Regions from separate parts of the Acidovorax sp. M2(2025) genome, predicted to be linked through region 3. Evidence: predicted binding sites of a transcription regulator. Region 3 holds the regulator's gene; each other region holds the start of a gene.
The links. Region 3 encodes sigma-54, which starts transcription at its own class of promoters, with help from an activator protein. Its sites were predicted from a motif close to TGGCANGNAANCTGCTTT; they were not measured.

Region 1: a site for sigma-54 is predicted at 5,529-5,546, ahead of ACOYR3_RS10890 (formate/nitrite transporter family protein). Genes of this name have one in related genera too.
Region 2: a site for sigma-54 is predicted at 2,365-2,382, ahead of nirB (nitrite reductase large subunit NirB). Genes of this name have one in related genera too.
Region 4: a site for sigma-54 is predicted at 3,534-3,551, ahead of ACOYR3_RS01995 (TorF family putative porin). Genes of this name have one in related genera too.

The regions. Positions count from the first base shown of each region.
Region 1 is NZ_CP186262.1:2,346,665-2,353,803, reverse strand. Features, by position in the region: gene pepN (aminopeptidase N) at 1-1,496, shown strand, start outside; gene ACOYR3_RS10905 (class 1 fructose-bisphosphatase) at 1,534-2,541, shown strand; tRNA gene ACOYR3_RS10900 (tRNA-Thr) at 2,554-2,629, shown strand; gene ACOYR3_RS10895 (protein kinase domain-containing protein) at 2,732-4,471, opposite strand; gene ACOYR3_RS10890 (formate/nitrite transporter family protein) at 4,494-5,306, opposite strand; gene ACOYR3_RS10885 (nitrate- and nitrite sensing domain-containing protein) at 5,713-7,008, opposite strand; gene nirD (nitrite reductase small subunit NirD) at 7,099-7,139, opposite strand, start outside.
Region 2 is NZ_CP186262.1:2,338,777-2,345,915, reverse strand. Features, by position in the region: gene nirB (nitrite reductase large subunit NirB) at 1-2,146, opposite strand, end outside; gene ACOYR3_RS10870 (hypothetical protein) at 2,664-2,867, shown strand; tRNA gene ACOYR3_RS10865 (tRNA-Pro) at 2,977-3,053, opposite strand; gene ACOYR3_RS10860 (MerR family transcriptional regulator) at 3,083-3,514, opposite strand; gene ACOYR3_RS10855 (integration host factor subunit alpha) at 3,617-3,967, opposite strand; gene pheT (phenylalanine--tRNA ligase subunit beta) at 3,970-6,417, opposite strand; gene pheS (phenylalanine--tRNA ligase subunit alpha) at 6,578-7,139, opposite strand, start outside.
Region 3 is NZ_CP186262.1:4,655,153-4,662,291, reverse strand. Features, by position in the region: gene argS (arginine--tRNA ligase) at 1-1,454, shown strand, start outside; gene ACOYR3_RS21410 (SPOR domain-containing protein) at 1,464-2,159, shown strand; gene ACOYR3_RS21405 (thiol:disulfide interchange protein DsbA/DsbL) at 2,227-2,883, shown strand; gene lptA (lipopolysaccharide transport periplasmic protein LptA) at 2,993-3,646, shown strand; gene lptB (LPS export ABC transporter ATP-binding protein) at 3,667-4,455, shown strand; gene ACOYR3_RS21390 (RNA polymerase factor sigma-54) at 4,487-6,076, shown strand; gene ACOYR3_RS21385 (acyl-CoA thioesterase) at 6,162-6,599, shown strand; gene ACOYR3_RS21380 (THUMP domain-containing class I SAM-dependent RNA methyltransferase) at 6,638-7,139, shown strand, end outside.
Region 4 is NZ_CP186262.1:441,208-448,346, reverse strand. Features, by position in the region: gene glcE (glycolate oxidase subunit GlcE) at 1-583, opposite strand, end outside; gene amt (ammonium transporter) at 819-2,366, opposite strand; gene glnK (P-II family nitrogen regulator) at 2,402-2,740, opposite strand; gene ACOYR3_RS01995 (TorF family putative porin) at 2,784-3,494, opposite strand; gene ACOYR3_RS01990 (YifB family Mg chelatase-like AAA ATPase) at 3,711-5,273, shown strand; gene ACOYR3_RS01985 (MarR family winged helix-turn-helix transcriptional regulator) at 5,394-5,912, shown strand; gene ACOYR3_RS01980 (acyl CoA:acetate/3-ketoacid CoA transferase) at 6,202-7,139, opposite strand, start outside.

The DNA of each region.
Region 1 (7,139 bases), 2.3 Mb from region 3:
CCAAGGGCATGAAGCTGTACTTCGAGCGCCACGACGGCCAGGCCGTGACCTGTGACGACTTCGTGCAGGCCATTGCGGATGCCAACCCCGCGAGCCCCCTGGCACAGCACCTGCCGCAGTTCAAGCGCTGGTACAGCCAGGCCGGCACGCCCCGCGTGCGCGCCACGGGCGTGTACGACGCGGCCACGCGCTGCTATGCGCTCACGCTGTCGCAAAGCTGCCCGTCCACGCCGGGCCAAAGCGAGAAGCTGCCGTTCGTGATCCCGGTGGAACTGGGCCTGGTGGACGCGGCCACGGGCGCCGCCCTGCCCCTGCACCTGGCGGGCGAAGGCGCCGCCGACGAAGCGGCCGCCACCTCGCGCGTGGTCGTGCTCACGCAGGCGTCGCAGACCCTCACCTTCACGGGCCTGGACGCGGAGCCCGTGCCGTCGCTGCTGCGCGGCTTCAGCGCCCCGGTGGTGCTGGACATCGAATACACCGATGCGCAGCTGCTCACCCTGCTCGCGCACGACACGGACGCCTTCAACCGCTGGGAAGCCGGGCAGCGCCTGGCCCTGCGCACCGCTATCAATGCGATAGCTGCTGGCGCAGACCCAGCAAGCGCTGGAGCCCAGTCTGGCACAAAAATCCTGCCCGAGGCCTTCCTGCAGGCCATGCGCTCGGTGCTGCGCCACCCGGCCCTGGACGCCGCGTTCAAGGAGCTGGTGCTGACGCTGCCTTCCGAGACCTACATCGCCGAGCAGCTGGAGGTGGTGGACCCGCAGCGCATCCATGCCGTGCGCGAAGCCATGCGCAACGAGCTGGCCCTGGGCCTGCAGCCCGACTGGGAATGGGTGTGGGAGCAGAACCAGGACACGGGCGGCTACCGGCCCGACCCCGTTTCCGCAGGGCGCCGCGCCCTGAGCGGCCTGGCGCTGCAGATGCTGTGCATTGCCGCCCAGCACAGCGGCGACCCCGTCTGGCCAGGCAAGGCCTACCAGCGCTTCAAGACGGCCGGCAACATGACGGACCGGTTCAATGCGCTCACGGCGCTGGTGGTCAGCGGCAGCGAGCTGGCGGCCCCCGCGCTGGCACGCTTCCACGCACTGTTCAAGGACGAGCCCCTGGTCATCGACAAGTGGTTCGCGCTGCAGGCCGGCGCACCCGACCGCGGCGGCAACGTGCTGCCCGCCGTGCGCCAGCTGATGCAGCACCCGGACTTCAGCCTCAAGAACCCCAACCGCGCGCGCAGCGTGATCTTCAGCTACTGCAGCGCCAACCCCGGCGCCTACCACCGCGCCGACGCGGCGGGCTATGTGTTCTGGAGCGACCGCGTGCTCGAACTCGACGCCATCAACCCGCAGGTGGCAGCCCGGCTGGCCCGCGCGCTGGACCGCTGGAAGAAGCTGGCCGAACCGTGGCGCAACGCCGCGCGGGAGGCCATTGCCCGTGTCGCGGCCAAGCCCGACCTGTCCAACGACGTGCGCGAGGTGGTAACCCGCGCGCTGGCCGACTGACGGGCCGACCGATTGATTTTGAGAAAGAGACCGTTTCATGACCAAGCGCATCAGCCTGACCCGCTACCTTGTTGAACAACAACGGGTCGATGGCCTCATCCCCTCCCAACTGCGCCTGCTGCTCGAAGTGGTGGCGCGGGCCTGCAAGAGCATCAGCCACGCCGTGAACAAAGGCGCGCTGGGCGGCGTGCTGGGCGCCGCCGGCAGCGAGAACGTGCAGGGCGAGATCCAGAAGAAGCTGGACATCATCGCCAACGAGGTGCTCATCGAGGCCAACGAATGGGGCGGCCACCTGGCGGCCATGGCGTCCGAGGAGATGGACGGCATCTACCTCGTGCCCAACCGCTACCCCCAGGGCGAATACCTGCTGCTGTTCGATCCCCTGGACGGCTCCAGCAACATCGACGTCAACGTGAGCATCGGCACCATCTTCAGCGTGCTCAAGAAGCCCGAGGGCGACCGGGGCGTGGAGGAAGCCGACTTCCTGCAGCCCGGCACCCAGCAAGTGGCCGCCGGCTATTGCATCTACGGCCCGCAGACCACGCTGGTGCTGACCGTGGGAGACGGCGTGGCGATGTTCACGCTCGACCGCGAGCAAGGCTCGTTCGTGCTCACCGATGAAAACGTGCGCATTCCCGAGGACACCAAGGAATTCGCCATCAACATGAGCAACATGCGCCACTGGGACGCCCCCGTGAAGCGCTACATCGACGAGTGCCTGCAGGGCAAGGACGGCCCCCGCGGCAAGGACTTCAACATGCGCTGGATCGCCAGCATGGTGGCCGACGTGCACCGCATCCTGACACGCGGCGGCATCTTCATGTACCCCTGGGACAAGCGCGAACCCGGCAAGCCCGGCAAGCTGCGCCTGATGTACGAAGCCAACCCCATGGGCTGGCTGGTGGAGCAGGCCGGCGGCGCCGCCACCAACGGCCGCCAGCGCATCCTGGAAATCCAGCCCGCGCAGTTGCACGAACGCGTCAGCGTCATCCTGGGATCAAAAAATGAAGTGGAACGCGTGACAGCCTACCATTCCGCGCTATAATTTGAGGCTTACGCCGGTGTAGCTCAGTCGGTAGAGCAGCTCATTCGTAATGAGAAGGTCGGGTGTTCGATTCATCTCTCCGGCACCAAATGAAAAGCCCTGATTCGCAAGAGTCAGGGCTTTTTTCATTGCGCGCCAGAGATCTCGCCCGCCGCCTCCTGGGTCTCAGACTGCAAAGCCCCAATGCCGGTCAGTGTCCATAGGCACGCAGACCCAAGAGCACCAGCACCGCAAGGCCCAGCAACACGGCAATCGCCTGCCAGAACACCACCGGATCGCGTTCAGCCAGCGGGACGGTGCGCGTGCGCAGCAAATGCGCTCCCGGCGCGTGCAGGTCGTGCATGAACTCCGAGACCGCTTCCTGCCGCCGCCACGGGTTGGGGTGCAGCGCCTTTTCCAGCACCGCGTCCAGCCAGTCCGGCAGGTCGGGCCTTACATGGCGCACGGGCACGTACCGCAGGCGCTTGAGGTCCGTGGCGCTGCGCAGTTGCGTGACCTGGAGGCCGTACGGCAGCCGGGCCGTCAGCATCTGGTATGCCAGCACGGCCAGGGCAAACAGATCCGCCTGCGGCGTGGCGGCCTGGCCCAGGAACCGCTCGGGCGCGGTGTACTGCAAGGTGCCGGTGATGGGATCGGTGCGCTCGCTGCCCTGCACTGCCGGGGCCAGCCCGGCCACCATGGTGGAACCGAAGTCGATGATGCGCACCGTGCCCGCGCGGTCCACCATCACGTTGTCGGGACGCAGGTCCTGGTGGAACATCTCCTTGTGGTGAAACGCCTGCAGCCCCTTGGCCACCTGCCCCACGATACCGCGCACCACGTCCAGGCTCGGCCGTGGATGGTCCACCATCCACTGCGCGAGCGTCTGCCCCTCCACATACTCCATCGCCCCGAACACGTGCTGGCGCGGCCGCTCGCTGGCGTGGGCGCGCAGCACGTGCGGGCTGTTCACGCGCCGGGCCACCCACTCCTCCAGCAGGAACCTGTCCAGGTGGTCGGCATCGCCCGCCATGGCGGCCGCGGGCGTCTTCAGCGCCACTGGCAGCCCTGTCGCGTCATCGATCGCCAGGTGCACGTGGCTGCGCGCGCTGGCATGCAGTTCGCGGACCACGGTGTAGCCCTCGAACTGCATGCGGGGGGCCAGCGGCGGCGGCAGCGCCAGCCCCTTGCGCAGTTGGGGGAGTGGGTCCGCCCCGGCTGGCGGCAAGGTGTCGATGCGCACCAGTTGCACCGTCATGTCGTCCTCTGCACCCCGCGCTTCGGCGGCATCGACCAGGGCGCATGCGGCGGCCTCCAGATCGCCAGGGAAGCGGGCCAAGGCGCCGTTCACCGCGTCCACATCCAGGTGAGCGTACGCGCCGTCGGTCGCCAGCAGGTAGAGGGCGCCCGGCTCTGCCTCCAGGCAGGCATAGTCGATCTCGACATGGGCGCTGGCGCCCAGCGCACGGCCCAGGAACGACGTTTCGGCAGACAGGTGGACGCGGTGGTCCTTGGTCAACTGCTCCAGGGCACGGGCGTGCACACGGTAGATGCGGGCGTCGCCCACATGCAGCACGTGCACCTCGCGGCCCCGCAGGACCAGCGCGCTGAAGGTGCAGACATACCCGCGGTCCTTGTCAAAGCGCGCATGGCTGCGCAGCGTCTGCGCATGCAGCCAGGCATTGGTGGCGCTCAGCACGCGCTGCGCGCTGCGGCGCACCGACCAGGCGTCGGAGGTGGCGTAGTAGTCGTCCAGAAAGCTGCGCACCGAGGCAGCGCTCGCCTCCTGGCTTACCGGGCTGGAGCCGATGCCGTCCGCCAGCGCCACCACGATGCCCTTGGTGCCCAGCAGCGGCTCACGCGGGAGCAGCGCGCCATGAAAGTCCTGGTTGATGCCCTTGCGGCCGGCGCGCGAGCACTGGCCCAGCGAGACGCTCAGCCGTTGGGGCATGGAAGCCATCCCGGGGCGCGGCTCAGGCAACGGTGCGCTTGGGCGCCGTCTTGTAGTGCGTGGAGTACAGCGTGGCCCCCACGAACGTCAGGCCGCCCACCAGGTTGCCCAGCACCGTGGGGATTTCGTTCCAGATCAGGTAGTCCATCAGCGTGAACTTGCCGCCCAGCATGAGCCCCGTGGGGAACAGGAACATGTTCACGATGGAGTGCTCGAAGCCCATGTAGAAGAACACCATCACCGGCATCCACATGCCGATGGCCTTGCCCGACACCGACGTGGACATCATGGCCGCCACCACGCCCGTGGACACCATCCAGTTGCACATCACGCCGCGGATAAACAGGGTGAGCATGCCGGCGGCGCCGTGGGCCGCATAGCCGACCGTGCGCCCTTCGCCGATGTGCCCGAGCTTCTCGCCGATGGCGTTGGGCGCCTCGCTGAAGCCGAAGGTGAAGATGATGGCCATGAACACGGCCACCGTCAGCGCCCCTGCAAAGTTGCCGACAAACACCAGCCCCCAGTTGCGCGCCACGCCACCCCAGGTGGCTCCCGGGCGCCTGTCGAACACGGCCAGCGGCGCCAAGGTAAAGACGCCCGTCAACAGGTCGAACCCCAGCAGGTACAGCATGATGAATCCGACCGGGAACAGCATGGCGCCCACCAGCGGATTGCCGGTGTTGACGGTCACCGTCACGGCAAAGGCCGCCGCCAGGGCCAGGATGGCTCCGGCCATGAAGGCGCGGATCAGCGTGTCGCGCGTGGACATGAGCAGTTTGGATTCGCCGGAGTCGACCATCTTGGTCACGAACTCCGCAGGAGCGAGATAGGCCATGGGATTTTTCCTCGGGGTACGGGTGGGAAGCTGTGGCCCTTCCTGCCCGCGGGCAGAAAGAAGCGCGGCGAAAATGAAAACGGCGTCCACATGCAGCCCGCCAAAGCGGGGCTGCACAAGGGACGCCGTTATCCGTGGATGCGCGCTTCCGACACCGGGTGCGCTCAAACAGCGCGACCGGCAGGAGGCACCGAGCCGCCTTTAGCCCGGAGTAGCAGCCATCCAGCAAATTCCGTACCGCCGGATTTGGCTACCGCAGGCAGCCCCTGGCACCGTTGCGGTGCGTCGGCCCAGGCCTCTCGCCTGAAACGTAGCGAAAGCCCAGCCCCGGGGCACCAAGTTGGGCCGGTGCGTTGGAATGCCTCAGGGCGCCAGGATGGCGACGCCCTTTCCGCCGGCCGCCGGGTCAGGAAGCCGGCGGCGTGTTGCCCTGCGGGCTTCGCGCGGCAAAGGCCAGGTCGGGCAGCGAGAGCGTGGCTTCCGCCACCTCCAGAAGGCGGCGGTTCTGGTCCATGGACGTTTTCTGCAGCACCCGGAAGGCCGCTTCTTCGTTCAGCCCCAGCCGCGCCATCAGCACGCCTTTGGCGCGCTCGATGACCTTGCGCTCGTTGAGCGCCCGTCGCGCAGCCTCCAGCTCGGCCTCCATGCCGGCCATGCGGGCCGCCTGCCCTTGCAGCAGCTCGACCAGCGAGGATGGTTCCCCCGCGTGCGGGCTGCCGGCCGGGGTGGACAGCTCGGCGGGCGCACGCGCCATGTCAAAGAAGCGGTCCACGGCATGGGCCCGCTGGGGCGGGTTGTCGCGCAGCCCGCGCAGCAGGCCGCGCGAATCCTGCAGATCCTGCTGGGCCTCCCGGATGCGGGCTTCGCAATCCTCGCGCAGGCGCTGCACCAGCCCGACCTGCAGATGCCACAGCGCGTTGATGCGTTCAGTGCAGACATCGAACCAGGTGTCGCTCAGGTCGCTGTCCAGCGCGGCGCCGGGCCGGGCCGTGCACAGGGTGCGCCGCAAGCGCTCCAGCTGCGCCACCCCAGGCACCAGCTGCAGGCGTTCCCACTGGTCGCGCAGCGCGGGCTCTGCAAACTCGGCAAACACCTTGAGGCTCCGCTCCTGCGCATCCATCAGATGGAGAACGCGCTGCTGGTGGGCCTCATTGCTGCGCCCTGACGCGTACAGGATGGCCCCCAGCGCCCGCTCCTGGCCGGCTTCCTCCTGCGCCTGTACCAGGTGCAGCAGAGCCACCAGCAGCCGCGACACGCTGGGCAGCCCTGCCGCATCGGCCACGTGAAAGACCAGTTCCACCAGTCCGGCAATCAGGTGGCTGTAGGCGGCCACCGTGTCATGCGCCGTCATGGCCTGGCGCTCGATCTGGGACCGCAGTGCGGCCAGCGACTCCACCCCCAGCAGCGCCCAGGCCATCAGCGACAAGGTCTTGGCCGTAGCGCCCTGGGCCGCCTCTGCGTGCTGCGCAAAGACGTCGCGCAAGCGCGCCTCCAACGGACGCACTTCCTCGACAGTGCGCAGACGCATGTCGGCAAAGCGCTGGGCCCGCGAAGCCAGGTAGGCGCCCGACGCCCCCCGCTCCCGCTGCAGGCCCTGGATGAGCTGCCCGATCACATCCACCAGCGCCGCCCGCTGGGCAAGGTGGCGCACTGCGTCAATCTCCAGTTGCTTGGAGCGCAGGACCAGGCTGGATACGGTCAACGGGTGGGCGGAATCTGGCATGCAGGGTGGGAACAAGAAGTCACGGGAAATGCGGCGATGCGACGGGCGCGAGAGCGATTTTGTCAGGGCTCATCCGGCGGCCACGCACACGCGTCCGTCTGCGGTGCGCA
Region 2 (7,139 bases), 2.3 Mb from region 3:
ACAGCTCGGCGTGGCGAGGCTTCATGCCGCCGTTGCCGCAGATGTAGAGATTCCAGCCTTTCTCGGTGGCAATCACGCCAATGTCCTTGCCCTGGGCCTCGGCACACTCGCGCGTGCAGCCCGACACGCCAAACTTGATCTTGTGTGGCGCGCGCAAGCCCTTGTAGCGGTTCTCCAGCATCACCGCCAGGCCCACGCTGTCGCCCACCCCGTAGCGGCACCAGGTGGAGCCCACGCAGCTCTTGACGGTGCGCAGCGCCTTGCCATAGGCGTGGCCCGACTCGAAGCCGGCGGCAATCAGCTCCTCCCAGATCAGCGGCAGCTGCTCCACCCGCGCGCCGAACAGGTCCACGCGCGCGCCGCCCGTGACCTTGGTGTACAGCCCGTACTTCTTGGCGACCTGGCCCACCGCAATCAGCCCATCGGGCGTCACTTCGCCGCCCGGCATGCGGGGCACCACCGAGTAGGTGCCGTCCTTCTGGATGTTGCCCAGGTAGTAGTCATTGCTGTCCTGCAGGCTGGCCAGCTCTTTCTTGAGCACGAATTCGTTCCAGCAAGACGCAAACACGCTGGCCGCCACCGGCTTGCAGACGTCGCAGCCCAGGCCCTTGCCGTGCCGCGCCAGCAGCTCCTCAAAGCTGCGGATGTTGCCCACACGCACCAGGTGGTAGATCTCCTGGCGCGAATAGGCGAAGTGCTCGCAGACGTGGTTGTTCACGGCCATGCCGCGGCGCGCCATCTCGGCCTTCATCACCTGGGTGACCAGCGGCACGCAGCCCCCGCAGGTGGCCCCCGCCTTGGTGCAGGCCTTGATGTCGGCGATGGAGCACGCTCCCTCGCCCACGGCTGCGCAGATGCCCGCCTTGCTGACGTTGTTGCACGAGCAGATCTGCGCGGTGTCCGGCAGCGCGTCCGCCCCCAGGCCCGGCCGGGCCTTGCCATCGCTGGACGGGAAGATCAGGAACTCCGGGTCTTCCGGCAAGGCGATGCCATTGAGCGCCATCTGCAGCAGCGTGCCGTACTCGGCGGCGTCGCCAATCAACACGGCGCCCAGCAGGTGCTTGCCGTCCTCGCTGATGACAATCTTCTTGTAGATCTGGCGGCGCTCGTCCACATACTGGCAGGCACGGCTGTGCGGAGTCTTGCCATGGGCGTCGCCGATGCTGGCCACATCCACGCCCATGAGCTTGAGCTTGGTGCTCAGGTCCGCGCCGACGAAAGCGGCGTCGGCATCGCCCGCAATGTGGCGCGCTGCGACGCGGGCCATGTCGTAGCCCGGCGCCACGAGGCCGAAGGTCTGCTCGTTCCACGACGCGCACTCGCCGATGGCATACACGTGGTGGTCGCTGGTGCGGCAGGCACTGTCGATCGCCACGCCGCCGCGCGGGCCGATGGCCAGCACGCACTGGCGGGCCAGCTCGTCGCGCGGACGGATGCCGGCGGAGAAGACGATCATGTCGGTCTCCAGGTAGGTTCCGTCGGCGAACACCATGCGGTGGCGCGCGCGGGCGCCATCGGTGATCTCCTGCGTGTTGCGGCTGGTGTGCACCTGCACGCCCAGCGCCTCGATCCGGGAGCGCAGCACGCGCCCGCCGCCTTCGTCCACCTGCACCGCCATCAACCGGGGCGCAAACTCCACCACATGGGTTTCCAGCCCCATGTCGCGCAGCGCCTTGGCGCACTCCAGGCCCAGCAGGCCGCCACCGACCACCACGCCGGTCTTGGACCGGGCGCCGCAGGCCTGCATGGCTTCGAGGTCTTCGATGGTGCGGTAGACAAAGCAGTGCGGGCGGTCACGCCCCGGCACCTGCGGCACGAAGGGGCTGGAGCCCGTGGCCAGCACCAGCCTGTCGTAGCTGAGCACCTCGCCATCGGCCGTGGTGACCGTGCGGATGCGCCGGTCCACCGCCACCGCCCGGGCGCCCAGGCGCAGCGTGAAGCCGGTGCGCTCGAAGAATCCCGGCTCCACCAGTGACAACGCATCCGCCGTCTTGCCGCTGAAGAATTCGGACAGGTGCACGCGGTCATACGCCGCGCGCGGCTCTTCGCACAGCACGGTGACCTCGGCGCCCGTGATGCCGGTTTCGGCCAGACTTTCGAGGAACTTGTGGCCTACCATGCCGTGGCCGATCAGAACGATTTTCATGCTTGTGATCCTGCAGGGGACCCGGCCGCCGTGGAGCGCAATTGCAGGACGCGCCACATGCCCGCCCTGGCAAGGCGCTGCATGCACCACCCCCACCGCGATGGCCCGGAGTCGATTGGAACAACCCGGCCGCGCGCTCGCGCCGCACCGGGGTCCCGCCGTCATTAGCGGAGGTATCGTTCGGCCGCCGGCAACTTCACCGGCGGACCTGCACAGGCATCGCAATATCCGTGCCGCATGCGTTGCGGCCCAGAACACCGGTCTGCGCGGGCAGCGGTGGCTGCAGCGGCCACGCGCGCATCAAGGGGGTGCGGAGGCTCCCCAAAACAGGGCGGCGCAACGCCGGCGCAAGAAGGCCGCCCCCCAGCACCGCCGCGCGACATGGTTTTTGTTTGCAAACCTGTACGGCTGCGGCAGACTTTCGCCTCCGCCACGCCGCCCTTGCCGCCTATACCGACCTTCCCGGCTTGGCGTACCCCACGGGCCCCACCAGCCCCCCCTCGCGCAGGAGATGCAGATGACCTTGGAACGCAGAGCCACCAACGACCGCCGCAGTGGCAAGGACCGCCGGCAGACCGAGGCCGGGCCGCCAGGCAACTACGAACGCCGGCGTGCCGTGGAGCCCCGCCAGCCCGAACTGACCGAGCTGCACCTGAGCGACGAGGAATTGCGGGCGCTGGGCTTTCCGGACGGCACGCCGGCGCCCCAGGCCAAGGGCTGATCCGCCAAGGCAGCCACCTCGCCATCCCCGGCCCTGCACGGCAGGCGGTCGAAAGGCCGCCCAAAGCAAAAGAGCCCAGAATCTTTCGATTCTGGGCTCTTGCTATCAATGGTCGGCGTGGCGGGATTCGAACTCGCGACCCCTTGCACCCCATGCAAGTGCGCTACCAGGCTGCGCTACACGCCGACAAGACTTAGATTATATACACAAAAATCTCAGCTGGGAGAAAGTAGCGCACGAATTTCAAACAATTCTTTGCGCACCGCGTTGGAATCCAGCGCAACGCCCCCGCGCGCATCAATGGAAAGGTCGCGCGCTGCGTCCACCAGCATGCTGGGCAGTTCAGGCGCATCCCCCAGTTCCTCGGCCGCCGCATCGTTGCGGGCCGCATGGGCCAGCTCCTGAAGGCGGTTGCGGGCCCCGTTGATGGTGAAGCCCTGGTCGTACAGCAGATCGCGGATGCGGCGGATCATGAGCACTTCGTGGTGCTGGTAGTAGCGGCGGTTGCCGCGGCGCTTCATGGGACGCAGTTGCGTGAACTCCTGCTCCCAATAGCGCAGCACATGGGGCTTGACGCCACACAGCTCGGCCACTTCACCGATCGTGAAATAGCGCTTGGCAGGGATGGATGGAAGTGCGTTTCCCATGAAGGATGCGTTCAGACCAGAGGGAGAAAGCCGATGAGGGTACTGCAGACGGGCCGGCGCCGCCAGCCCGCATCAAAATTTCGGCAACACATTGGCAAAAATTCACAATGTGCCGGACGTCTGGATCTGCTCCTTGAGCTTGGTGCTGGCGTGGAACGTCACGACGCGGCGGGCCTTGATGGGAATCGCCTCGCCGGTGCGGGGATTGCGCCCCGGGCGCGGCGCCTTCGTACGAATCTGGAAGTTGCCGAAGCCCGACAGTTTGACGTCCTTGCCCTCGACCAGGCTCTGCGCAATCAGATCGAAGAATGCGTCGATCATGTCCTTGGACTCGCGCTTGTTCAGGCCGATCTGGTCGAACAGCAGATCGGCCAGCTGGGCCTTGGTCAGCGCCGGGGTTTCCAGGCTCTCGACAGCAAATTCAATCACTGCATCACTCCCCTTCAACATCATCGTCACACCCGCAGCCGTGCGCCGGTGTCCTGCGCCAGGCGGGCCACCACCGCTTGCACGGCGGCCTCGATCTCGGCCTCGGTCAACGTGGCTTCGCCGCGGCCGAGCGTCAGGCGCACGGCTAGGCTCTTCTCGCCCGCTGCCAGACCGCCGGCGGGTGCCGCCTCTCCCGGGCGCAGCGCCTTGGGGCGGTACACGTCGAACAGCACGGCCGAGCGCAGCATGCCCTGCGGGGCTGCGGCATGCACGGCTGCCATGATCTCGGCATGCGTGACGCGCTCGGCCACCACCACGGCCACATCGCGCTCCACCGCCTGGTGCTTGGCCACGGGCTGGAATTGCGGCACGGCGCGCTGCAGCACGGCGTCGAGCTCCAGCTCGAACAGCACCGGCGCCTGGGGCAGGTCCCACGACTGGCGCCACTGCGGGTGCAGCTCGCCCACGAAGCCGATGGCTTGGCCGCCCACGAGCACGCGTGCGCAGCGGCCCGGGTGCATGGCGGGATGCGCAGCGGCTTCAAAGGTGGCGCGCAGCGGCGCCAGCAGCGCTTCCACGTCGCCCTTCACATCGAAGAAGTCGACGGCCTGCTCCTTGCGGCCCCACTGCAGCGTATCGGCCGCACCGTAGGCGAGGCCCGCCACGCGCATGGGCTGGTGGAAGCCTTCCACGGTGGTGTCGGTATTGCGCACGCTGGCGTCGCGCAGGAACACGCGGCCCAGTTCGAACACGCGCACGCGCTCGGCCTTGCGGTCGAGGTTGAACTTGAGCACTTGCAGCAGCGAGCCCAGCAGCGTGGAGCGCATCACGCCCATCTGGCTGGCGATGGGGTTGAGCAGCTTGATGGGCGTGGGGTTGGCCGCCAGCTCATGCTCCCAGCGCTCTTCCACGAAGCTGAAGTTGATGGTTTCCTGGTAGCCCAGGCCGGCCAGCTGGCGGCGCACGGCGAACGGGCTGCGCGTGGCCTCGGGCGGCAGCTTGGGCGTGATGGGCGCCAGCGGGGGCGTGGTGGGCAGGTTGTTGTAGCCCACCATGCGCGCCACTTCCTCGATCAGGTCTTCTTCGAGGGTGATGTCGAAACGGTACGAGGGCGGCGCGACGGTGAGCGTGCCCTCGCCTTCCGTCACGGGCAGGCCCAGGCCGCGCAGTGCATTGGCGCACTGCGCCTGCGTGAGCGGCATGCCGATGACCTTGGCGGCGCGCGCCACGCGCAGCGTGACGGGCTGGGGCTTGGGCAGGTTCACCTGCTGGTCGTCCATGGGGCCGCAGGCGGTCTCGGGCGTGCCGCAGATGTCGATGACGAGCTGCGTGATGCGGTCGATGTGCTCCACCGTGAGGCTCGGGTCCACGCCGCGCTCAAAGCGGTGGCCGGCGTCGGTGGAGAAGTTGAAGCGGCGCGAGCGCCCCGCCACCGCCTTGGGCCACCAGAAGGCGGCTTCGATGTAGATGTGCTTCGTGTCGTCCGACACGGCCGTGGCGTCGCCGCCCATGATGCCGGCGAGCGATTCGACCTGGCTGTCGTCGGCAATAACGCCCACCTTCTCGTCCACCGTGATGGTGTTGCCGTTGAGCAGCTTGAGCTGCTCGCCCGGCTGGCCCCAGCGCACGTCCAGGCCCCCGTGGATCTTGTCCAGATCGAAGATGTGCGAAGGCCGGCCCAGTTCGAACATCACGTAGTTGGAGATGTCCACCAGCGGCGACACGCCGCGCTGGCCGCAACGGGCCAGGCGGTCCAGCATCCACTGCGGCGTGGCGGCGCGCGTGTTCACGTTGCGCACGATGCGGCCCGAGAAGCGGCCGCACAAATCGGGCGCGCTGATCTTGACGGGCAGCTTGTCGTTCAGCGTGGGCTGCACGGCCGGGAACGACGGCTGCTTCAGCGGTGCGCCGGTCAGCGCAGCCAGCTCGCGCGCGATGCCGTAGACGCTCAGGCAGTGCGCCAGGTTGGGCGTGAGCTTGAGCGTGAACAGCGTGTCGTCGAGGTTGAGGTAGCTGCGGATGTCCTGCCCCACGGGCGCCGCGGCATCCAGCTCCAGCAGGCCGCCGTGGTCTTCGGACAGCTTGAGCTCGCGCGCCGAGCACAGCATGCCCTGGCTTTCCACGCCACGCAGCTTGCCCACCTTGATGAGGAAGGGCTTGCCGTCATCGCCCGGCGGCAGCTCCGCGCCCACCAGGGCGCACGGCACCTTGATGCCCACGCGGGCATTGGGCGCGCCGCACACGATGTTGAGCAGGGCGCCCTGCCCCACATCCACCTGGCACACGCGCAGGCGGTCGGCGTCGGGGTGTTGCACGGCCTCTTTGATTTCGCCCACGACGATCTTCGTGAAGGGCGGCGCCACGGGGCGCAGCTCTTCGACCTCCAGACCGGCCATGGTGAGGGTGTCGGCCAGCGCTTGGGTGCTCAGCGGGGGGTTGCAGAACTCGCGCAACCAGGACTCGGGGAATTGCATGGTGTAGAAACTCTTGGCTTTAGGCTCTTGGCACTTGCTCTTGAAAAGATAGCTGCTTGCGCTTGTCAGTGTTCAACTTGAATGCGAAATCACATTGAAAACCAATGAAATCAAGCGCTGGCAGCTCACTTTTTTGAAGGGCTCGGGTGGGTTCGCTGGCTTACTGGAACTGCGACAGGAAGCGGATGTCGCCGTCAAAGAACAGGCGCAGGTCGTTCACGCCATAGCGCAGCATGGTCAGCCGGTCGGGGCCCATGCCAAAGGCAAAGCCGATGTACTTCTCGGGGTCCAGCCCCATGTTGCGCACCACGTTGGGGTGCACCTGGCCCGAGCCGGCCACCTCCAGCCAGCGTCCGGCCAGCGGGCCGGTCTGGAACTGGATGTCGATCTCGGCGCTGGGCTCCGTGAAGGGGAAGAAGCTCGGGCGGAAGCGCAGCACCAGGTCATCGCTTTCGAAGAAGGTGCGGCAGAAGTCGGTGAACACGACCTTCAGGTCCTTGAAGCTCACGTTCTCGCCGATCCACAGGCCTTCGCACTGGTGGAACATGGGCGAGTGCGTGGCATCGCTGTCCACGCGGTACGTGCGGCCCGGGGCGATCACGCGGATCTCGGGCATGGGTTGGCCCGCATCAAGCAGCGCGCGGTGCTTCTTGACGTGCTGCACCGCGTGGCGGACCTGCATGGGGCTGGTGTGCGTGCGCAGCAGGTTGGGGGCGGTGGCG
Region 3 (7,139 bases):
GCTTTTTGAACATCCGCCTCAAGCCCAGCGCCAAGCAGGAAGTGGTGCGCGAGGTGCTGGCCGCCGGCGACCGCTTCGGCTTTCAGCCAGCCAATGGCCAGCGCGTGCTGGTGGAGTTTGTCTCGGCCAACCCCACCGGCCCGCTGCACGTGGGCCACGGCCGCCAGGCGGCGCTGGGCGACGCGATCTGCAACCTGTTCAGCACCCAGGGCTGGAGCGTGCACCGCGAGTTCTATTACAACGACGCGGGCGTGCAGATCGACACCCTCACCAAGAGCACGCAGCTGCGCGCCAAGGGCTTCAAGCCCGGCGACGACTGCTGGCCCACCGACAGCGACAACCCGCTGGCCAAGAACTTCTACAACGGCGACTACATCGCCGACATCGCCGAGGCCTTCAAGGCCCAGGCCACCGTGAAGGCCGACGACCGCGAGTTCACGGCCAATGGCAACGTGGAGGATTACGACAACATCCGCCAGTTCGCCGTGGCCTACCTGCGCAATGAGCAGGACAAGGACCTGCAGGCATTCAACCTGCACTTCGACCAGTACTACCTGGAGTCCAGCCTGTACACCAGCGGCCGCGTCGAGGCCACCGTGAACAGGCTCGTGGCCAACGGCAAGACCTACGAGCAGGACGGTGCGCTGTGGCTCAAGAGCACGGACTATGGCGACGACAAGGACCGCGTCATGCGCAAGCAGGACGGTACGTACACCTACTTCGTGCCCGATGTGGCCTATCACATCGCCAAGTGGGAGCGCGGCTTCACCAAGGTCGTCAACATCCAGGGCACGGACCACCACGGCACCATCGCCCGCGTGCGTGCCGGCCTGCAGGCGGCCGACGTGGGCATCCCGCAGGGCTACCCCGACTACGTGCTGCACACCATGGTGCGCGTGGTGCGCGGCGGCGAAGAGGTCAAGATCAGCAAGCGCGCGGGCAGCTACGTCACGCTGCGCGACCTGATCGAGTGGACGAGCAAGGACGCCGTGCGTTTCTTCCTGCTCAGCCGCAAGCCCGACACCGAGTACACCTTCGATGTGGACCTGGCCGTGGCGCAGAACAACGACAACCCGGTGTACTACGTGCAGTATGCGCATGCGCGCATCCAGTCGGTGCTGCGGGCCTGGCAAGAGGCCGGCGGTGGCGGCGTGGCCGCGCTGAAGGATGTGGACCTGTCGGCGCTGGAAGGCCCGCAGGCCCAGGCGCTGATGCTGCAGCTGGCCAAGTACCCCGAGATGCTCACCGCCGCCACCGACGGCGAGGCGCCCCACGACGTCACGTTCTACCTGCGCGACCTGGCGGCCAGCTACCACAGCTATTACGACGCCGAGCGCATCCTGGTGGACGACGAGGCCGTGAAGAAGGCGCGCCTGGCCCTGGTCGCCGCCACCGCCCAGGTATTGCACAATGGCCTGGCCGTGCTGGGCGTGTCGGCTCCGGCCAGAATGTAAGCAGTTACTATGAAGAAACAACAGACGGGTGGGACCATCATCGGCTTCATCGTCGGGGTCATCGTGGGCCTGGGCGCCGCGCTGGCCGTGGCGGTGTATGTGACCAAGGTGCCGGTGCCCTTCCTGAACAAGGGCAATGGCCGTGGCGCCGACCTGGACGCCGCCGAGTCGCAGAAGAACAAGAACTGGGACCCGAATTCGCCGCTGTACGGCAAGAATCCGGCCCGTGCGCCGGTGGCCGCCGCGTCGGCGGCGGCATCAGCCCCGGTGGCAGCGGCGCCCGCACCCGCACCGGCGGCGGCCCCCGAGGTGCGGGCCGCGGCGCCTGCGGCGGCCGCCAGCAGTCCCGCCCCCGCGGCCAAGCCCGGCGCCAGCAAGCCCGAGCCGGCCAAGGCCGAGACCAAGCCGGGCTCGGATCCGCTGGGCGACCTGGCGGTGGCCAAGGCCGCGGCCAAGGGCAATGTGGATCCGTTTGACTACTTCGTGCAGGCCGGCGCGTTCCGCACCCAGGCCGACGCCGACGCGCAGCGTGCCAAACTGGCCATGCTGGGCTGGGAGGCGCGGGTCAGCGAGCGCGAGCAGAACGGCCGCCCCGTCTTCCGCGTCCGCGTGGGGCCGTTCACCAAGCGCGATGATGCCGAGCATCTCAAGGAGAAGCTGGACGGCGCCGGCGTGGAATCGGCCCTGGTGCGCGTGCAGCGCTGACGGTGGCTGAACTTTTTGCCGGGGCATGGCTCCATTCCCCCAACACCTGAACAGGAGAGTCTTTGTGATGAAACGCCGTGAGTTTTCTTTGTCCGCCGCATCGGCGGTCGCCGCTTCCGCCCTGGCGCTGCCCGTGGCCACCCCTGCGCTGGCCCAGCCCCGCCAGTTCAAGGAAGGCAAGGACTACAAGCGGCTGGACAAGCCCGTGGCGCCTGACGCGCCGGCCGGCAAGGTCGATGTGATCGAGTTCTTCTGGTACAGCTGCCCCCACTGCAATGTCTTCGAGCCCACGCTGGACGCCTGGGTGAAGGCCGCGCCCAAGGACCTGTCCATCCGCCGCGTGCCCGTGGCGTTCAACGCCAGCTTCGTGCCGCAGCAAAAGCTGTACTACACGCTCGAAGGCATGGGCAAGCTCGACGCCTTGCACGCCAAGGTCTTCCGCGCCATCCACGCGGAAAAGCAAAAGCTGGCCAAGGACGACGAGATCTTTGCCTGGGTGGCCCAGCAGGGCGTGGACGCTGCGAAGTTCAAGGAGGTCTACACCTCGTTCACCGTGTCGAACCAGGTGCGCCGCGCCTCGCAGCTGCAGGACGCCTACGGCGTGGAAGGCGTGCCTTCGATGGGCGTGGCCGGCAAGTACTACACCGACGGCACCATGGCCGGCAGCATGCAGAACGTGCTGCAGGTGGTGGAACACCTGGCCGCCACGGCGCGCAAAGCCTGACGCTTTTCCGCCCCGCGCGCAATCCCTCGGCCAAAAGCCCGCATGTGCGGGCTTTTTTCATGGAGGAACGCCAAGGCGTGGCTACAATCGTTTGCAAGATTCGTGCCCTATGAACCACCGCCTTTTTCCGATCCTCCTGCTCGCGGCCCTGGCCGGCGCCTTCGGTGCGGCCCATGCTGAAAAGGCCGACCGCGCCAAGCCCATGAACATCGAGGCCGATGCCCTGCGGCATGACGAGCTCAAGCAGACCAGCGTGTTCACCGGCCGCGTGGTCATGACCAAGGGTTCCATCGTGCTGCGCGGCGCGCGGCTGGACGTGCGCCAGGATGCCGAGGGCTACCAGCACGGCGTGGTCACGGCCGAGCCCGGCAAGCGGGCGTTCTTCCGGCAAAAGCGCGACACCCTGCCCGGCGCCCCCGACGAGTTCATCGAAGGCGAAAGCGAGGTCATCGAGTACGACGGCCGCTCCGACAACGTGCGCTTCGTCACCCGCGCGGAGTTGCGCCGCTACCGGGGCGCCGAGCTGAGCGACGAGATCACGGGTGCGGTCATCGTCTACAACAACCTCACCGACGTCTTCACGGTGGATGGCAAGCGCAACGCCGCGGGCGCGTCCGGCGAGACGCCGGCCCCGGGCAGCCGCGTGCGCGCGGTGCTGGCGCCCAAGGACCCGCCGGCGGCCAAGGCGCCGCCAGCCGCCGCAGCACCGGCTTCGGCGCCGGCGCTGCGGCCCAGCAACAGCCTTGGTGGCGGCTCCCAGTGAGCGAGGCCGCCGTCAACACCATCCCCGGCGCATCCGCGGGGAGCCGGTCCGGGCCGGACACCGCGGCGGGCAGCCGCCTGGAGGTGCAGCACCTGGCCAAGTCCTACGGCAGCCGCAAGGTGGTGCAGGACGTTTCGCTGGTCGTGCAAAAGGGCGAGGTCGTGGGCCTGCTGGGCCCCAACGGCGCGGGCAAGACCACCTCGTTCTACATGATCGTGGGCCTGGTGCGCAGCGACGCGGGCGACATCCGCATCGACGGCCAGTCGGTGGCGCACATGCCCATCCACCGCCGCTCGCGGCTGGGGCTGTCGTACCTGCCGCAGGAAGCGTCCATCTTCCGCAAGCTCAGCGTGGAGGAGAACGTGCGCGCCGTGCTGGAGCTGCAGCGCGGCGACGACGGCCAGCCGCTGTCGCGCGGCGCCATCGAAGAGCGGCTCACGGCCCTGCTGCAGGAGCTGCGCGTGGACCATCTGCGCGCGTCGCCGGCCCTGGCGCTGTCCGGGGGCGAGCGCCGCCGTGTGGAGATCGCCCGCGCGCTGGCCACGCAGCCGCGCTTCATCCTGCTGGACGAGCCGTTCGCCGGCATCGACCCGATCGCGGTGATCGAGATCCAGCGCATCATCGGCTTTCTCAAGGCGCGGGGCATCGGCGTGCTCATCACCGACCACAACGTGCGCGAGACCCTGGGCATTTGCGACCACGCGTTCATCATCAGCGACGGCCGCGTGCTGGCGCAGGGCACGCCTTCCGAGATCGTGGACAACGCCGAGGTGCGCCGCGTCTACCTCGGCGAACATTTCAGGATGTAGGCATGGCCTCCACGCTGGTCCTTTCGTGTCAATGAAACCGGGTCTTTCGCTGCGCGTCTCGCAGCATCTCGCACTCACGCCGCAGCTGCAGCAATCCATCCGGCTGCTGCAGTTGTCCACCCTGGAGCTGTCGCAGGAAGTCGAGCAGATGCTCGACGACAACCCTTTCCTCGAGCGCACCGCGGACGAGGCGCCGCGCGAGGAGTTCGGCCTGGACGCGGAGAACACCCCGGCCCAGCCCGACGACTACAGCGCCGAAGATGCTATCTATTCAGGAGCTGCCAGCGCAAGCAGCACCAGCGCGGAAGCCCCCTCGGAGTCCGAATCCCCGAGCGCTTCCGCCGAAGAGCCGGACTGGAGCGGCGACGGCACGGTGGACATGGCGCCCAACGACGCGGAGTGGGGCGGTGACGCACCGCCGCGCACGCGCAACGACGCGGAGGGCGACGAGGCCGACGCCACCGAACTGGCCCGCAGCCACGAATCGCTCACGGCCTTCCTGCACCGCCAGGCGCTGTCCCTGCGGCTGTCGGAGGTGGACACGGCCGCGCTGCGCTTCCTGATCGAATCGCTGAACGACGACGGCTACCTGGAAGACCCGCTGGAAGAGCTGGCCACGAGCCTGGCCGGCCCGGACGACCTGGAGCAGATCGAGGAGCTGGTGCACCGCTTCACCGTGGCGCTGCGGCTGCTGCAAAGCCTGGAGCCGGTGGGCGTGGGCGCGCGCAACCTGGCCGAATGCCTCACGCTGCAGCTTGCCGCGCTGGCCGCCGACGAGGACAGCGATGCCGATCCGGCCACCGTGCAGACCGCGCTGCGCATCTGCCAGCAGCCGCTGGAGATGCTGGCCCGCCGCGACATCCGCCGCCTGACGCAGCTGTGCGGCGATACCGAGGAGCGCACGCGCGCCGCCATGGCCCTCATCGCGCGGCTGGAGCCGCGGCCGGGCCGCCGGTTCGCCGACGTGGAACGCAACATCATCGTGCCCGACGTCATCGTGCGCAAAGCCGGGCGGGCCAACGGCAGCAGCGGGCAGCAGAACTTCATCGTCACCCTCAACCCCGACGTGATGCCGCGCCTGCGGGTGCACGACATCTACGCCGGCGCCTTGCGCGGCCACAAGGGCGGCGAGGGCCACCAGGGGCTGCAGCAGCGGCTGCAGGAGGCGCGCTGGTTCATCAAGAACATCCAGCAGCGCTTTGACACCATCCTGCGGGTCTCGCGCGCCATCGTCGAGCGGCAAAAGAACTTCTTCACCCACGGCGAGCTGGCCATGCGGCCGCTGGTGCTGCGCGACATCGCCGACGAGCTGGGCCTGCACGAGTCCACCATCAGCCGCGTGACCACCTCCAAGTACATGGCCACGCCCGTGGGCACCTACGAGCTGAAGTACTTCTTCGGCTCGGGCCTGGGCACCGAGACCGGCGGCAACGCGTCGAGCACGGCCGTGCGGGCGCTCATCAAGCAGTTCGTGGCGGCCGAGAACCCGTCCAAGCCCCTGTCGGACAGCCAGATCGCCGAGATGCTCAAGGAGCAGGGCATCGAATGCGCGCGCCGCACCGTGGCCAAGTACCGCGAGGCGCTCAAGATTGCGCCGGCCAACCTGCGCAAGGCGCTGTAGCCGGCCTTCGCGGCCTGGGCGCGCCGGCGGATTGGCTCCGTGCGCCGCAGCCGGACTTCTTTGATTTCACCGACCGTACGTCTCCATGGCCCGCATTGTTTTCGACCTTCCCGCCCACTTCGGCTTTGCCACCGAGCTGCAGATCTACATCAGCCACGTGAACCAGGGCGGGCACCTGGACAACGCCCAACTGCTCAGCCTGGTGTCCGAAGCGCGGGTGCGCTTCTTCCAGTCGCTGGGCTACCCCGAGGCGGACGTGGGCGGCCTGTCCATCGTGGTGGGCGATATCGTGGCCCAGTACAAGTCCGAGGCGTTCCACGGCGAAACCCTGCGGGTGGACATGGCGCCGGCGGACTTCAACCGCTATGGTTTCGACCTCGTGTTCCGCATGGCTGAAAAGGCCTCCGGCCGCGAAGTGGCGCGCGGCAAGATCGGGATCGTGTTCATTGGCCAGGCCGACCGCAAGGTGGCGCCGATTCCCGAATCCATCCGCCAGCTCCTGCTGGCGCGCGCGGCAGCCTGACCCCCCGCGCCTGCCGAGCGCGTATCCTCGCCTTTCCCATGAACCAACTCCAACTTTTTCTGCCTTGCGCTGCCGGCGTGGAAGGCTTCCTGGCCGACGAGGTGCACGGCATCACCGGACTCACGGGCCAGGACCTGCTGGTGGGCCGCGGCGGCGTGCTGCTGCGCGCCTCGTGGCGCGACGCGCTGCTGCTGAATCTGCACAGCCGCCTGGCGCAGCGCGTGCTGGTACAGCTGGCGCACCGGCCCTACCGCTCCGAAAACGACCTGTACGCCCTGGCCAGCGACGTGGCCTGGGAAATCTGGTTCACCACGCGCCAGACCTTCAAGGTGGAAGTGACGGCCCAGCACAGCCCGCTGACCAGCCTGAACTTTGCCGGCCTGCGCGTGAAAGACGCGGTGGCCGACCGCTTCCGCCACAAGAGCGGCGTGCGCCCCGACGTGAACACCCAGTGGCCCGACGTGCGCATCCACCTGCACCTGACCACCGACGAGGCCACGCTGTACATCGACACCAGCGGCGAGCCGCTGTTCAAGCGCG
Region 4 (7,139 bases), 660 kb from region 3:
GGCTGCGCAGGGCCTCGGCCTGGGGCATGTCGTCAAACCGCAGCGTGGCTTCGCCCGGCGCCACGGGCAGGACCTTGAGGCTCACCTCGGCCAGCAGGCCCAGCGTGCCCCAGGCCCCGGCCATGAGGCGCGACACGTCGTAGCCGGCCACGTTCTTCATGACCTGCCCGCCAAACTGCAGCACCTCGCCGCGGCCGTTGACCAGCGTGGTGCCCAATACGTAGTCGCGCACCGCGCCCACGCTGGCCCGCGCAGGGCCCGACAGGCCCGCCGCGACCATGCCGCCCACGGTGGCCTGGCCGCCGTCCTCGCGGGCGAAGTGGGGCGGCTCGAACGGCAGGCACTGCCCGCGCTCGGCCAGTGCGGCCTCCAGGTCGGCCAGCGGCGTGCCGGCGCGCGCGGTGACGACCAGCTCGCTGGGCTCGTAGGCCACGATGCCCTGCAGGGCGCGGGTGTCGAGCACCTCGCCGCGCAGCGCCCGCCCGTGGAAATCCTTGGTGCCCCCGCCCCGGATGCGCAACGGGGTCTGGTCGGCGGCGGCGGCGCGCACGCGCTCGGCAATCTGGGCAAGGGCGAGATCCATCCGTGCATCGTACCGGCAGCCGCGGCCCGTGCCGCCGGCGGCAAGCGTGAATTTTTTAAACAAGGTGCGTGAAGCGCGGCCCGGCCGGAGCCTGCACCCGCCGGGGCAGCACCCGCCAGACGGAAAAAAACCCGCCCTGGGGGGGCGGGTTGGGGAACCTTGGAGTAACTCTCGCTTGTTCTTGTTGCGACGCTGCGGCGCCACCAGACACCGCAGCGCGTGGGGTGCCGGCAGGTCAGCGGTTGTACGCCGTCTCGCCGTGCGAAGTGATGTCCAGGCCTTCGCGCTCGTCTTCTTCCGACACGCGCAAGCCGACCGTGAGGTCCACGATCTTGTAGGCGACGAACGAAACCACCCCCGACCACACGATGGTCAGCAGCACGGCCTTGGCCTGCGTCCACACCTGGGCGGCGATGGAGTAGTCGGCCGCAGTCACCATGGAAGCAGTCACCCAGTCGGCCACGTAGCCGGGGCCGCCCAGGCCGGGCGCGTTGAACACGCCGGTGAGCAGCGCACCCACGATGCCGCCGATGCCGTGCACGCCGAACACGTCCAGCGAGTCGTCGGCGCCCAGCAGGCGCTTGAGGCCATTGACACCCCACAGGCAGGCGAAGCCGCCCACCAGGCCGATCACCAGCGCGCCGCCGATGCCGACGTTGCCGGCCGCAGGCGTGATGGCCACCAGGCCCGCCACGGCGCCGGACGCAGCACCCAGCATGGAGGCCTTGCCGCGCATGAGCGCTTCGCCCACGCACCAGGCCAGCACGGCAGCGGCCGTGGCCACCAGCGTGTTGATGAAGGCCAGGGCGGCGAAGCCGTTGGCTTCCAGGGCGGAGCCGGCGTTGAAGCCGAACCAGCCCACCCACAGCAGCGAAGCACCCACCATGGTCAGCGTCAGGCTGTGGGGCGCCATGGCTTCCTTGCCGTAGCCGATGCGCTTGCCCACCATGAAGGCGCCCACCAGGCCCGCCACGGCGGCGTTGATGTGCACCACGGTGCCGCCGGCGAAGTCCAGCGCGCCCCATTGCCAGATCTGGCCGGCCTTGCCGGTCATGGCATCGGCCACTTCCTTGGAGGCATAGGCGTCCGGGCCCATCCAGAACCACACCATGTGGGCGATGGGCAGGTAGCTGAAGGTGAACCACAGCACCATGAACAGCATGACGGCGCCAAACTTGATGCGCTCGGCGAACGCACCGACGATCAGCGCACAGGTGATGCCGGCAAACGTGGCCTGGAAGGCGGCGAACACCACTTCCGGGATCACCACGCCCTTGCTGAACGTGGCCGCGTTGGCGAAGGTGCCGGCGGCGTTGTCCCAGATGCCTTTCATGAACAGCCGGTCAAAGCCGCCGACGAAGGCGCCGCCCTCGGTGAAGGCCAGGCTGTAGCCGTAGATGAACCACAGCACCACGATCAGCGAGAACGTCACCATCACCTGCATCAGCACGGACAGCATGTTCTTGCTGCGCACCAGGCCGCCGTAGAACAGGGCCAGGCCGGGCAGCACCATCAGGATGACGAGCAGCGTGGAGGTCATCATCCACGCGGTGTCGCCCTTGTTGGGCACGGGTGCGGGGGCTTCGGCGGCCGCCGGTGCGGCAGCGGCCGGGGCCGGTGCGGCGGCAGGAGCCGCGGCCGCAGCGGGAGCTTCGGCTGCAGGGGCCGCAGCGGCAGGCGCTGCAGCGGCCGGCTCCGAAGCCGCCGGTGCCTGGGCCAGGGAAAGATTGCCCAGGGTCAGCAGGCCCAGCCCCAGGATGAAGGAAGCAAGCAGTTTTTTCATGGCGTTTCTCTTCTTGGATGCAATGCGGCCGGCCCTTACAGGGCTTCCTTGCCGGTTTCGCCAGTGCGGATGCGCACCACCTGCTCCAGGTGGGTCACGAAAATCTTGCCGTCGCCGATCTTGCCGGTGCGGGCAGCGCTTTCAATCGACTCGATCACGCGGTCCACCAGGTCGTCGGCCACGGCGGCCTCGATCTTCACCTTGGGCAGGAAGTCGACCACGTATTCCGCGCCGCGGTACAGCTCGGTGTGGCCCTTTTGCCGGCCAAAGCCCTTGACCTCGGTCACCGTGATGCCTTGCACGCCGATGTCGGACAGGGCTTCGCGCACCTCGTCCAGCTTGAAGGGCTTGATGATGGCTGTCACCATTTTCATTGGAAGGTCCTCCTATGCGGGCGCCCTGGGCGCCCACTGCGATTTACAGGGTTTTCGTGAGCGTGACGATCAGGCGCGACTTGTTGACGGGGCCGTAGTACGCCTTCTTGGTGGCGCCCACCACGGCCGCGCCCAGGGACACGCCCGAGCCGAAGTCATAGGCACCGCCCAGGCTGTAGTCCATGAAGTTCGGCGCCGTGATGTCGCCGCCGAAGCGCGTGAAGCCGACCGATGCCTTGAGCGTGATGCTGGGGGCCACTTCCTGGGCGAACGCCAGGTTCAGGTAGCCGGTATTGCGGCCCTTCAGGCCGGGGCCGGCGTAGGCGAAGTAGTCCTTGGACAGGGTGTGCGAGTACTTGGCGGTGACCGGGCCGAAGGTGGCGGCGCCATACACCTCGGTGGTGTTGCCGGCGCTGTTGCCGGGGTAGATGTAGGTCAGCAGGCCCACGTCCAGGTCGGCGCCGCCGGCCTTGAACTTGTAGCCGCCGTACAGGTCGGACTCCAGCGAATTGCCGGAGAGCCAGTCCACGCTGGAGTTCCAGTTGCCCACATAGAAACCGCTGTCGCCGAAGGCGTAGTCAAAACCGCCCTGCAGCGCCGGCTTCACGGCCTTGACCTTGGAGATGTCCTGGTCCTGGCCGCGAAACTTGTAGTTCGTGGTCAGGCTGACGTTGCCGGTGAGCTGGGCACTGGCCAGCACGGGAAGGGTTGCAACGAGGGCGACGCCCAGGGTCTTGATGATGGCGCGGTTCATATGTTTCCTCCGGTGGGACAAAGTAGGGACATGCGGCTCTAAGCACGGACCGTGCCACGCGCCGGTGCACCGCACCCCGGGCTGTTGCGCCGCGTTACAACGATCCCCGGTACAGTGACAGGCACACGCCTGCCGCCACGCACACTCTTGGTGCAATACGCAGGCCCCCCGCACTAAAACAACAGAGATCGCACCCAACTGGGGAGAAACCGTTTCATGAGTCTTGCTTTGGTGCAAAGCCGCGCCCTTCTGGGGCTGCAGGCACCAGCCGTCACCGTCGAAGTGCACCTGGCCAACGGCCTGCCCAGCTTCACGCTGGTCGGCCTGGCCGAGGTGGAGGTGAAGGAGGCGCGCGAGCGGGTGCGCTCGGCGCTGCAGAACGCGGGGCTGGAGTTCCCCCACAACAAGCGCATCACCGTCAACCTGGCCCCGGCCGACCTGCCCAAGGACTCCGGCCGGTTTGACCTGCCCATCGCCCTGGGCATCCTGGCGGCCAGCGGCCAGGTGGACGCCGCCCGGCTGGCAGGCTACGAATTTGCGGGCGAGCTGTCGCTGTCGGGCGAGCTGCGCCCCGTGCGCGGCGCCCTGGCCACCAGCCTGGCCCTGCAAAGCCAGCAGGTGGACGTGGCCCTGGTGCTGCCCCCGGGCAGCGCCGAGGAAGCCGCCCTGGTGCCCAGCGCCCGGGTGGTGCGGGCGCGGCACCTGCTGGACGTGGTGCGCGCCTTCCTGCCGCCCGGCAGCCAGGCCGTGCCGGACGCAGGCGGCCCCGCGGCCGACGCCGACGGTGGCGACGGCTGGACGCGCCTGCAGCCCACGCCCCTGGCCGCCGCCGGCACCGGCCCCGACATGGCCGACGTGAAGGGCCAGGCCACGGCCAAGCGCGCGCTGGAGATCGCGGCGGCCGGCGCCCACAGCGTGCTGATGGCGGGGCCGCCCGGCTCGGGCAAGTCGATGCTGGCGCTGCGCTTTGCCGGGCTGCTGCCGGCCATGACGGTGGACGAGGCCCTGCAGAGCGCGGCCGTGGCCAGCCTGGCCGGGCGCTTCCAGCCCGCGGCCTTTGGCGTGCGCCCGACCGGGGCGCCGCACCACACGGCCAGCGCGGTGGCCCTGGTGGGGGGCGGCTCGCCGCCCCGGCCCGGCGAGATCTCGCTGGCCCACAACGGGGTACTGTTCCTGGACGAGCTGCCCGAGTTCCCCCGTGCCGCGCTGGAGGCGCTGCGCGAGCCGCTGGAGACGGGCCACATCACCATTGCCCGGGCGGCCCAGCGCGCGGACTTTCCGGCGCGCTTTCAGCTGGTGGCCGCGATGAACCCCTGCCCCTGCGGCTTTCTGGGCTCCAGCCAGCGCGCCTGCCGCTGCACGCCCGACCAGATCCACCGCTACCAGGCCAAGCTCAGCGGCCCGCTGCTGGACCGCATCGACCTGCATGTGGAAGTGCCCGCCCTGCCGGCCGAACAGCTGGTGCAGGCGCCCGCCGGCGAGGCCACGGCCGCCATCCGCACCCGGGTGGAGGCGGCCCGCGCCCGCGCCGTGCAGCGCCAGGGCAAGGCCAACCAGGCGCTGCAGGGCCAGGAGATCGACGCCCACCTGCACCTGGAAGACGCGGCCGCCAAATTCCTCAACACCGCCGCCGCGCGCCTGGGCTGGTCGGCCCGCAGCACGCACCGGGCGCTGAAGGTGGCCCGCACCATTGCCGACCTGGCCGCCAGCGACACCACCCAGGTGGCCCACGTGGCGGAAGCCGTGCAGTACCGCCGCGTGCTGCGGCAATCCCCGTGACCTGCAAACTATAAAAATGATAGCTGCCTGCGCTTGCTGCACAAGCGCCAGGGGCTGATTTTCATCAAACCCCACGCAACGCGCTGCCGCAACCCGCAGGCGGCCCGGCACAATCGGCCCATGTCTTCCACCAGCGTCCGCACCCGCAAGAAACCCCAAGGCACCGCAGCCCCTGTCAGCGAGCCCCCCGCCCAGGGCGTGGAGACGGTGGACACCGGCTTCCTGCGCACGCTGGTGGGCTACAACACGCGCCGTGCCGCGCTGGCCATCATCGAAGTCTTCATGGAGCGCATGGCCGTGTACGACCTGAAGGTGGTGGACTTCTCGGTGCTGTCGCTGGTGGCGCACAACCCGGGCGTCACCTCGCGCCAGCTGTGCGCCACGCTGGGCGTGCTGCCGCCCAACCTGGTGGGCCTGATCGCTGGGCTGGAAAAGCGCGGCCTGATCGAGCGTCGCCCCCACCCCAGCGACGGCCGCGCCATGGGCGTGCACCTGACGCCCGCGGGCGCCGACCTGACGGCCCAGGCCGAATACACCGCCGCGCAGCTGGAGGTGGACGCCACCGCGCGCCTGACGGCCACGGAGCGCAAGACGCTGATCCGGCTGCTGCAAAAAATCTATCTGCCCGCAGGGGCGTAAGCGCACGCTGCACGTCCACGGCGCTGCTGCGCTTCGCCAGCGCCCACGCCGCTTGCGCTGAGCTTGCTATTGATTCGGCTCCCTTGAAGTTACCCCCCCGTTCGGGCTGAGCTTGCCGAAGCCTCGCGCGGCGCTTCGACTGCGCCCAGTGAACGGTTTCAAGTTCGTTGATGCCGACTGGATAAAGGGCTTTGGCGGGGCGCCCAGGCTTCGACAGGCTCAGCCCGAACGGATGGTGAGGGCAAAGGGCAAAACAAAGGGCAAAAAAATGGGGCGCATGTCGCGTGCCTCAGGCCGCGTGTGCCGCCGCCTTGGCCGCCAGCGCCGCGGCCAGCCCGCCCCACTGCTCCTGGAACAGGCCCGGGTCCATGGTCTTCACATCGCGCAGGATGGGCTTGAAGCCCATGTGGGCCAGCACGTCGCGCTCCAAGTCGATGCCGGGCGCGATCTCGATCAGCTCCAGCCCTTCGGTGGTCAGGTGGAACACCGCGCGCTCGGTGACAAAGAGCACGTTCTGCTCGCGCTTCGCGGCATCCAGCCCGTTGAAGGTGATCTGCTCAACCTTCTCGATGAACTTGCGCGAGCGGCCTTCTTTCACAATTTCAAGGCGCCCATCGCCCACCTTCACCTCCAGGCCGCCTGCGGTGAACGTGCCGCAGAACACCAGGTTCTTGGTGGAGCGCGTGATGTTGACAAACCCACCGCAGCCCACGGGCCGGCCGTTGAACTTGCTCACGTTCACGTTGCCGTGGTTGTCGGCCTGCGCCAGGCCCAGGAAGCTCGCGTCCAGGCCGCCGCCGTCGTAGAAGTCGAACTGCAGCGACTGCTCGATGATCGCGTCGGCGTTGTAGGCCGTGCCGAAGTCGCCCAGCTGCGCCGGGATGCCGCCGGTGATGCCGCTTTCCACGCTCAGCGTGAACTGGTCGGACACGCCCTCTTCCGCCGCCACCGAGGGCACGCCGGCCGGGATGCCGATGCCCAGGTTGGTGATGGCGCCGCGCTTGAGCTCCATGGCCGTGCGGCGCGCGATCACCTTGCGCTCGTCCAGCGGCATGGGCTCCAGCGTGTGCAGCGGCACGCGCACGTCGCCGGCCAGCGCCGGGTTGAACTGCGTGGCGATGGTCTGCATGTGGTTCTCGGGCTGGCTGACCACCACGTAGTCCACCGACACGCCGGGCACCTTGACCGACTTGGGGTGCAGGGTGCCGGCCTTGACGATGCGCTCCA